Regions from separate parts of the Methylobacterium ajmalii genome, predicted to be linked through region 2. Evidence: predicted binding sites of a transcription regulator. Region 2 holds the regulator's gene; each other region holds the start of a gene.
What was found. Region 2 encodes LexA, which represses DNA repair genes until DNA is damaged. Its sites were predicted from a motif close to TGTTCNNNNTGTGTTCNG; they were not measured.
Positions count from the first base shown of each region.

Region 1: a site for LexA is predicted at 1,761-1,778, ahead of V3T34_RS23985 (ATP-dependent helicase). Genes of this name have one in related genera too.
Region 3: a site for LexA is predicted at 1,919-1,936, ahead of V3T34_RS15125 (type IA DNA topoisomerase). Genes of this name have one in related genera too.

Region 1 is NZ_JAZFXT010000058.1:80,845-84,118, reverse strand. It holds gene V3T34_RS24000 (FAD-binding oxidoreductase) at 1-535, opposite strand, end outside; gene V3T34_RS23995 (thioesterase family protein) at 779-1,342, shown strand; gene V3T34_RS23990 (hypothetical protein) at 1,361-1,609, opposite strand; gene V3T34_RS23985 (ATP-dependent helicase) at 1,790-3,274, shown strand, end outside.
Region 2 is NZ_JAZFXT010000002.1:25,680-28,953, reverse strand. It holds gene V3T34_RS00370 (NCS2 family permease) at 1-885, shown strand, start outside; gene lexA (transcriptional repressor LexA) at 1,022-1,762, opposite strand; gene uvrB (excinuclease ABC subunit UvrB) at 1,983-3,274, opposite strand, start outside.
Region 3 is NZ_JAZFXT010000029.1:32,694-35,967, reverse strand. It holds gene V3T34_RS15125 (type IA DNA topoisomerase) at 1-1,885, opposite strand, end outside; gene V3T34_RS15120 (ArsR/SmtB family transcription factor) at 2,437-3,274, shown strand, end outside.

The DNA.
Region 1 (3,274 bases), on a different contig from region 2:
GCGACAGGACGTTGTCCTTCATCGTGCCGTAGCGCACCGCGTTGGTGCCCGATGCCCGGGTGGCCGCCATGCCACCCAGCGAGGCGTCGGCGCCGGGGTCGATCGGGAAGAACAGGCCCTGGTCGCGCAGGTGCTCGTTCACCGCCTTGCGGGTGACGCCGGGCTGGACCACGCAGTCCAGGTCCTCGGCATGGACCGCCAGGACCTTGTTCATCCCGTTCATGTCGATCGAGATGCCGCCGTACGGCGCGTTGACGTGGCCTTCCAGCGACGTGCCGGTGCCGAAGGCGACGACCGGCATCTTATGCGCCGCGCAGACCCGCACGACCGCCTGCACATCCTCCGTGCTCAGGGCGTAGACCACCGCGTCCGGCGGCTGGTTGGCGACCCAGGTCAGGGTGCTGGCATGCTGCTCGCGCACCGCCTGCGAGGTGACGACGCGGTTGCCGAACTGCGCGGTCAGCTCGCGGATCACCGCCTCGACGGTCTCGGAGCTCGGGCGCTCCCGCGACGGGGTGGGGCTCAGGGCGTTCATGGCGGTGTCGACTCCCGAAACGGACTGGCGGGCGCCGTGGGGAAAGTGCGTCCCGGCCTTGCGCCGGCCACCCTAGCAGGCCGGATCCCCCCGGCATATCCGCCGGACCGGTCACGGAGAAGTGCGCTGCGAGGGTGGCTCCTTGCCCCAAGGTGCAAGGCAGGCGGGGGTGCATCCCGGGCCCGAGCATGGTACGTGCCTGGGCGCCCTTGTCATCCCGCGTGCGCCATCGGGAGCCCCACAATGGCAGACGACCGCCCCGCCTCGATCTTCTTCTTCGCGCCGTTCGTGTCGTCCACGATGGTGATCGAGCCGGGATGGATCGACTACAACGGCCACCTCAACATGGCGTATTATCACGTCCTGTTCGACCGGGCGGTGGACGAGGCGTTCGGCGTCGTCGGCCTCGGGCCGGACTACATGGAGAGCGGGCGCGGCACGACCTTCGCGGCCGAGGTGCACGTGCGCTACCGCCGCGAACTGGTGCTCGACGATCCGATCCGGGTCACGCTGCAGCTCATCGCCTTCGACGAGAAGCGGCTGCATTTCTACTCCGAGATCCGCCACGCGACCGAGGGCTGGGTGGCCGCCTCGTCGGAGAATCTCTCCCTTCACGTCGATCCGGAGACGCGGCGCGTGGCGCCGTTTCCGGAGGACATCCAGGCCAATCTCGCGGTCATGCTCGGCTCGCATGCCCGGCTGCCGCGGCCCGACGATCTCGGCCGGGTGATCGGCATCCCGGCCCGCGGCCACCACCGGCCGGACACCATGGCCTTCGCGACCGCCGGCGCCCGGGTCCGTCACTGACGCCGGACGGCCGCCGGCTCAGCGCCGCACGCCGAGCGGGGGCAGGGGCGCCGGAGGCAGGCTCTGCTGGCGCTGGATCTGGCCCTGGAGCTGGTTGGTCTCGAAGCGGTTCTGCTGCTGGATGCCGCGGATCTCGCCGCTGCTCTCGATCGAGCGGTTGATCCCCTCGACCCGCTGCTGGGCGCGGTTCACCGGGGCCTGGTTCTGGGCCAGGGCCGGGAGGGGCGCCGCCATGGCGGCGAGGATCAGGAGGCTGTGGACGCGCATCGGGGGCCTTTTCCGCGGACGAGACCTGTCAGGTGGGGACGACGCGGCGCCTGCTGCAAGGTTCCTCGCTGCAAGGTTCCTGCCCGCAAGGTTCCGGGTCCCGCGGAGACCCGCCGGCATCCGGCTCCCATGCGTCCCGCACCCTCGACGCCGTTCGCGTTTTGGTCCAGTGATGCCGGCATGACTCGCGATATCGCCGGGACCGGCTCCACCTCGATCTCCGCCCGCGCCCGCGCCGCGGTGGTGCCCCAGGGCGTCTCCTACCTCGACGGGCTGAACCCGGAGCAGCGCCGCGCCGTCGAGGTGACGGATGGGCCGATCCTGGTGCTGGCCGGCGCCGGCACCGGCAAGACCCGGGTGCTGACCACGCGGATCGCCCACCTGATCGCCACCGGCCGCGCCCGGCCCTTCGACATCCTGTCGGTGACCTTCACCAACAAGGCCGCCCGGGAGATGAAGGAGCGCATCGGCGCGCTGATCGGCGCGGCCGGCGAGGGGATGCCGTGGCTCGGCACCTTCCACGCCATCGGCACCAAGATCCTGCGCCGCCACGCCGAACTCGTCGGCCTGCGCTCCGACTTCACGATTCTCGGCACCGACGACCAGTTGCGGCTCCTCAAGCAGGTGATCGCGGCGGCCGACCTCGACGAGAAGCGCTGGCCGGCCCGCAGCCTCGCCGGCACGATCGACGGCTGGAAGAACCGCGGCCTCGGGCCGGAGCAGGTGCCGGCGGGCGAGGCCTCGGCCTTCGGCTTCGGCAAGGGCGGGGCGCTCTACGCCGCCTACCAGGAGCGGCTGAAGTCGCTCAACGCGGTCGATTTCGGCGACCTGCTGCTGCTGTGCCTGAAGCTGTGGCGGGAGAACCCGGACATCCTCACCAACTACCAGCAGCGCTTTCGCTACATCCTGGTCGACGAGTACCAGGACACCAACGTCGCCCAGTATCTCTGGCTGCGGCTCCTGGCGCAGGGGCACCGCAACGTCGCCTGCGTCGGCGACGACGACCAGTCGATCTACGGCTGGCGCGGCGCCGAGGTCGACAACATCCTGCGCTTCGAGCACGATTTTCCGGGTGCCCTGGTGGTGCGGCTGGAGAACAACTATCGCTCGACCGGCCACATCCTGGCCGCGGCGTCCGTCTTGATCGCCCACAACGAGGGGCGGCTGGGCAAGACCCTGCGCACCGACAGCCCGGAGGGCGAGAAGGTCACGGTCACCGGCGCCTGGGATTCGGAAGAGGAAGCGCGCCTCGTCTGCGAGGAGATCGAGAGTTTGCAGGCCAAGGGCCACAAGCTGTCGGAGATCGCCGTGCTGGTGCGGATCTCGGCCCAGATGCGCGAGATCGAGGACCGCTTCGTCCAGCTCGGGCTGCCCTACCGCGTCGTCGGCGGCCCGCGCTTCTACGAGCGGGCCGAGATCCGCGACGCGCTCGCCTATCTGCGCATCGTCGCCAACGGCTCCGACGACCTCGCCTTCGAGCGGATCTTCAACACGCCCAAGCGCGGCCTGGGCGACGCGACCCTCCAGGCCCTGCACGGCCTGGCCCGCCGCGCCAACGTGCCGCTGCTCCAGGCGGCCCGCATGATGAGCGAGACCGAGGAGCTGAAGCCCAAGCCCCGCTCGACCGTGCGCGCCCTGTGCCAGAGCTTCTCCCGCTGGGCCAAG
Region 2 (3,274 bases):
ATCGGGCTGTTCCTGGCGATCATCGCGCTGAAGAGCGCCGGCGTGGTGGCGGCGAGCCCGGCGACCTTCGTCACCCTCGGCGACCTGCACAAGCCGAGCGCGGTGCTGGCGGTACTGGGCTTCCTGATCGTCGCGGTGCTCTCCGTGCGCAAGGTGCGCGGCGCGCTGCTCGCCGGCATCCTGACCGTCACGGCGTTGAGCTTCGTCGTCGCCGACAACACCTTCCAGGGTGTCGCCTCGCTGCCGCCCTCGATCGCCCCGACGCTGTTCGCCCTCGACATCACCGGCGCGCTGTCGGGCGGCCTGCTCAACGTGATCCTGGTGTTCTTCCTCGTCGAATTGTTCGACGCCACCGGTACGCTGATGGGCGTCGCCAACCGGGCGGGACTCCTCACGCAGGGAAAGATGGAGCGCCTCGACAAGGCGCTGATGGCCGATTCCTCGTCGATCTTCGTCGGCTCGCTCCTCGGCACGTCGAGCACCACGGCCTATCTGGAGAGCGCGTCGGGCGTCGAGGAGGGCGGGCGCACCGGGCTCACCGCGGCGACGGTGGCGGTCCTGTTCCTGGCCTGCCTGTTCTTCGCGCCGCTCGCCGGCTCGGTCCCGGCCTACGCCACGGCTCCGGCTCTGTTCTACGTCGCCTGCCTGATGCTGCACGAGCTGGTCGATCTCGACTGGGACGACCTGACCGAGGTGCTGCCGGCCTGCGTGACGGCGCTCCTGATGCCCTTCACCTACTCGATCGCCAACGGCGTCGCCTTCGGCTTCATCACCTATGCGGTGATCAAGCTGCTCACCGGCCGCTTCCGGGAGGTGAAGCCGGTGGTGTGGGTGATCGCGGGCGTGTTCCTGTTCAAGTTCGTGGCGACGGGGAGTGCGCACTGACGGGCGCTGCCGTCCTCAACCCTCCCCCCCTCCGCGGCAGGGCTGCCCGGGCAAGGTGTAGCGCGCGGGCTCTCCCCTCTCCCCGCGGGCGGGGAGAGGGGAAACTCGCGCCTTTTCGTGAAGACGAAGCGCCGCCTCAGTACTTCCGAACCAGGCTCACCAGCCGGCCCTGGATCCGCACCCGGTCCGGCCCGAGCACCCGGGTCTCGTAGGCCGGGTTGGCAGCCTCCAACGCGATCGACGAGCCGCGGCGGCGCAGGCGCTTCAGGGTCGCCTCCTCGTCGTCGATCAGGGCCACGATGATGTCGCCAGTATTGGCGGTCTCCTGGCGGCGGATCACCACGAGGTCGCCGTCGAGGATGCCGGCCTCGATCATCGAGTCGCCGCGCACCTCCAGGGCGTAGTGCTCGCCGCTGGCGAGGAAGTCCGGCGACATCGCCACCGTGCGGCTCTGGCTCTGGATCGCCGAGATCGGCGTACCGGCGGCGATCCGGCCCATCACCGGCACGCTGACCGACTGGCCGTTCTCGTCCGAGGCCGTCGCCATGGCGGGGATGCCGGCGGGCCGCTTGGGCTCGTGAGCGCGCCCGCCCTCGACGACGCTCGGGTTGAACCGCACCACCTCGGCCCCGGCCGCGGGAGCCGTCGCCGGCCCCGTCACAGTCTCGGGGATGCGGATCACCTCGATCGCCCGGGCCCGGTTCGGCAGGCGGCGCAGGAAGCCGCGCTCCTCCAGGGCGGTGATCAGGCGGTGGATGCCCGATTTCGACTTGAGATCGAGGGCGTCCTTCATCTCGTCGAAGGACGGGGGGACGCCCGTCTCGCGCATTCTCTGCTGAATGAAGCGGAGCAGGTCCAACTGCTTACGCGTGAGCATGTGACACTCTCATCCCCGCGCTGCCGCGCTCCGGAAACAAATCGCGAACATGGTAAGCGTTCCGCAAGTGTTCCGCAAGCGGCTTCGAAAAAGCGGCGCACGGCCGCAGCAACCGGGGTGATAGACGGGGATGTCGCGGGTCGATCGTACGATGAGGCAGGCCCCTCCCGGAATTCGACCGGCGCGGGACTGTCCGCCGCGCCGGCCCGTCGGACGGGTGTCAGCCCCGCCCCTTGCGGCCCTTGTATTTGGGCTTCTGGCCCGGAAAGCCTTGCGTCGAGCGGCCGGTGGGGCGCTCGGCGTAGGAGAAGGGCACCTCGCGGTCGGTGCCCGGGCCCATGTCGTCGAGGTCGGGCTGGCGGATGCGGGTGCCCTCGTCGGAGGTGCCCTTGCCGCCGGGGCCGTATCCCAGGGGCTCGGGGCCGCGCCGCTTGCGCTTGGCGCCGAAGCGGCCGGCGTCGCGCTCGACGTCGGCCTGGGCCGCCATCGGGTCGTCGGCGATGGCGAGCTCGGTCGCCTGGAGACGCTTGAGCTCGTCGCGCAGGCGCGCCGCCTCCTCGAAGTCGAGGTCCGCGGCGGCCGTCCGCATCCGCTTCTCGAGGTCGGCCATCACCGCCTTGAGGTTGTGGCCGACCGTGACGGCGGACTTGGCGAGCCCCGTATCGACCTGGACGTGGTCGCGCTCGTAGACGCTCTCCAGGATGTCCGAGATGTTGCGCTTCACGCTCTGGGGCGTGATGCCGTGCTCCTCGTTGTAGGCGAGCTGCTTCTTGCGCCGGCGCTCGGTCTCGGCCATCGCCCGCTCCATCGAGCCGGTGATGTGGTCGGCGTAGAGGATGCAGCGGGCGTCCGCGTTGCGGGCGGCCCGCCCGATGGTCTGGATCAGCGAGGTCTCGGAGCGCAGGAAGCCTTCCTTGTCGGCGTCGAGGATGCCGACGAGGGCGCATTCCGGGATATCGAGGCCCTCGCGCAGGAGGTTGATGCCGATCAAGACGTCGAAGGCGCCGAGCCGCAGGTCGCGGATGATCTCGATCCGCTCCAGGGTGTCGATGTCGGAGTGCATGTAGCGCACCCGCACGCCGTTCTCGTGCAGGTACTCGGTCAGGTCCTCGGCCATGCGCTTGGTGAGCGTCGTCACCAGCGTGCGGTAGCCGGCGGCCGCCACCTCCTTGACCTCGCCAAGCAGGTCGTCGACCTGGGAGCGGGCCGGGCGCACCTCGATGACCGGGTCGACGAGGCCGGTCGGGCGGATGACCTGCTCGGCAAAGACGCCGCCGGTCTGCTCCAGCTCCCACTTCGCCGGCGTCGCCGAGACGTGGATCGATTGCGGGCGCATCGCGTCCCATTCCTCGAACCGCAGCGGACGGTTGTCGAGGCAGGAGGGCAGGCGGAAGCCGTACTCGGCCAGCGTCGCCTTGCGGCGGAAGTCGCCCCGGTACATGCCGCCGATCTGCGAGACCGTGACGTGGCTCTCGTCGGTGAAGACCAGCGCGTTGTCGGGCAGGTACTCGA
Region 3 (3,274 bases), on a different contig from region 2:
TGCGCTGGCGAAACGCCTCGGCCCGGCGGACGGCCTCCGCCTTCGTCGTCGCCCGGCCGATCTCGGCCAGTTCCGATTCGAACACCGCCCGCCCGACCGGGTCGCCATAGGCCGGAAACACCCGGCGCACGGCCGCCACGAAGGCGAGGCCCACCTCCGTCACGGTGATCGCCGGGTCCTTGCCCTTGAGCAGCGTGACGTAGTGGCTCTTCATCAGCTTCGGCAGCACCGCGTCGCGGGTGGCGGCGGTGCCCAGCCCCTTCGGCTCGGTCGGGTTGGCGGGGTTCTCGAGCGCCCGCTTCAGGGCCGGGTCCTCGATCTGGTCGATGAGGCGACCCATCACCACCGGCAACTCGCCCCGGGTGATGCGCCGCGGCGGCTCGGTCCGGGCGGTCTCGATCGTCGGGTCGCCGCCGGTGCCGGCCTCGCCGTCGCGCACCGGCGGCAGCCGCCCGGTGGTCGGCTCGTCGTCGGCCTTGGCCTTGCCGGGCACCACTTCGTCCTCGTCGGCCTCGGTGCCGTAGAGGGCGCGCCAGCCCGGCACCTTCACCACGCTGCCGGTGATGACGAAGCGCTTTTGCCCGAGCGGCGTCGCGACCTCGGCCGTGACCGTGGTGCGGGCGTCGATCCCGTCGGCCATGTGGGCGGCGAGGAAGTTCTTGGCGACGAGCAGCCACAGCCGCAGCGCTTCCGGCGCCACGTCGCCCGGGCCCGGCACCTTGCGCAGGGGCACGATGGCGTGGTGCTCGCCCGGATCCTTGACGTAGTGGCCCTTCGGCCCGCGGCGGATCTGCGGCGTCGCCGGATTGTGGGCCGCGAGGTCCTTGTCGGCCACCGCGATCGCCGCCAGCACCGCGGCGGCGTCCTTGGCTTGCGACTCCGGCAGATGCACCGATTCGGTGCGGGGATAGCTGAGATAGCCCTTGTCGTAGAGCGCCTGCGCATGGCGCGCGGTCACCTGCGGGTCCCAGCCGAAGCGCTTGGCGCAGGCGCGCGCCAGCGTGTCCTTGGAGAAGAGCTTGGGCGGCGTCCGCCGCACGTCCTTCTGCACCACCGCGAGCGGGCCGGCCCAGCCCGCGGCGGCGTCGCGGATCGTCTCGGCGTCCGCGATCTCGAAGATCTTGTCCTTCGGCGCGTGCCAGAGCGTCAGGCGCGCGCCGCTCTCCGTCGTCACCGGCAGGGCGATCTTGTAGAAGTCGCGCGGCACGAAGGTGCGGATGCGCTCCTCGAGATCGGCCAGGATGGCGAGCGTCGGCGTCTGCACCCCGCCGAAGCGCCAGGGCTCGCGGAAGGCCGGCGGGCGCAGGCGCAGGGACACCGCCCGGGTGCCGTTGAGGCCGAGATGCCAGTCCTCGTATTGCCGGCACAGGGCCTCGAGATAGGCGGCGTAATCGCGCTCGCCGGAATCGTCCTCACGCGCCAGCAGCCCGAAGGCGCGGCGGATCGAGATCTCGTCCAGCGCCCCGAGCCGCAGCCGGTCGACCCGGCCGCGCCAGCCGAGATGCTCCAGCACCTCCCAGGCGATCATCGAGCCCTCGCGGCCCGGATCGGTGGCGATGATCACCCGCTCGACCCCGGAGAGCGCCTGGCGGATCGCCGCGAGCTTCGGCGCGTGCGACTGGCCCGAGCGGCCGTGACCGGGGGCGACCGGCAGCCGCTCCATGGCGATCGGCAGCGCGTCGAAGCGCCAGGGCTTCCAGTCCGGCCGGATCTCCCCGGGCTCGGCCACCTCCAGCAGGTGCCCCTCGGCCGCGACGCAGACCGTGCTGGGCGAGCGGAAGAACCGCTGCACCTGGCGCATCGCCGAGGGCTTCTCGAAGAAGAACAGCGTCTTGCCGCGAGGATTCGTGCCGGAGGACGAGCCGGGGGAGGTGGCCTGCGCCATGGCAGCGGGACGCTCCTGGGCGGGCGGAGAGGCCCGAACGAAGCAGGAACATAATGGAGTGGCCCGGGGTCGGTCAACGCGGGGCATCGCGAAAAGAAAGGGCGCGGGCTTCTCCTCTCCCCGCGGGCGGGGAGAGGGCCGCTGACCCCTTGTCGGGTCAGCGGCAAGCGGAGGCGCAGCCGCAGCGAGGGTGAGGGGGTCTCAACGAGTGAGGCACCTCCGGAAACACCCCCTCACCCTCGCGCTTCGCGCTACCTTCGCCCCCAGCAAGGGGGGCGAAGGCCTCTCCCCGCGAGAAGTCGGGCAAGCCCGACTTCGTCCGTTGCTTGCAGATCCCGGGCAAGCCCGGGATCTGTCGGGGAGAGGGGAAACCCGGCGCCACGCCGTTCCCCAGACGGCTCTTCCCCGAATGAGCGCAGCTCTCGGCTCCGCACTCGCGCGCTCCACCCCTCTCCGCCACGATCCCGTCCGCGAAACGCCGCTTGCACCCTGTGCATTCCTCACATAAAGATATCTTTATGTTTCGCATTGGAGGCGAGGAGCCCGACGACATGACCGCCACCGTCCCCTTCGCCGACGCCCTGGGCGTGCTGCGCGCCGCGGCGGAGGAGACGCGTCTGCGCATCCTGGTGCTGCTCGGCGACGGCGAATTGTCGGTCTCGGACCTCACCGACATCCTGGGCCAGTCGCAGCCGCGGATCTCCCGCCACCTCAAGCTCCTGGTCGAGGCCGGGCTGGTGGTGCGCCACCGCGAGGGCGCCTGGGCGTTCTTCCGCCTGCGCGAGGGCGTGGCGGGCCTGGTCGCGCCGCTCATCGCCGCCCTCGACGGCACGGCGCCGCCGCTCTCCGAGGACCGGGCCCGGCTCCAGGCGGTGCGGGCCCAGCGCGCCGACGCCGCCCAGACGTTCTTCGCCCGGCTGGCCCCGCAATGGGACCGGGTGCGCTCGCTCCACGTGCCGGAGGCCACCGTCGAGGCGGCGGTGCTCGACGTGCTCGGGGGCGGCCCGATCGGCAGCCTCGTCGATCTCGGCACCGGCACCGGGCGGATGCTCGGGCTGCTGGCGCCGCGGGCCGCGAAGGCGACCGGGCTGGACGCCAACCACGCCATGCTGTCGGTCGCCCGCGCCAACCTGGAGCGCCAGGGCCTGACCCGGATCGACCTGCGCCAGGGCGACATCCACGCGCCGCCCTTCGGCCGGGCGAGCTTCGACCTCGTGCTGATCCACCAGGTGCTGCACTACCTCGACGATCCCGCCCGGGCGCTGCGCGAGGCCGCCCGCCTCGTCGCGCCCGGCGGTCGCCTCCTCGTCGTCGATTTCGCGCCCCACAATCTCGAGTTCCTGCGGGCCGACGAGGCCCATCGCCGCCTCGGCTTCGCCGCCGAGCAGG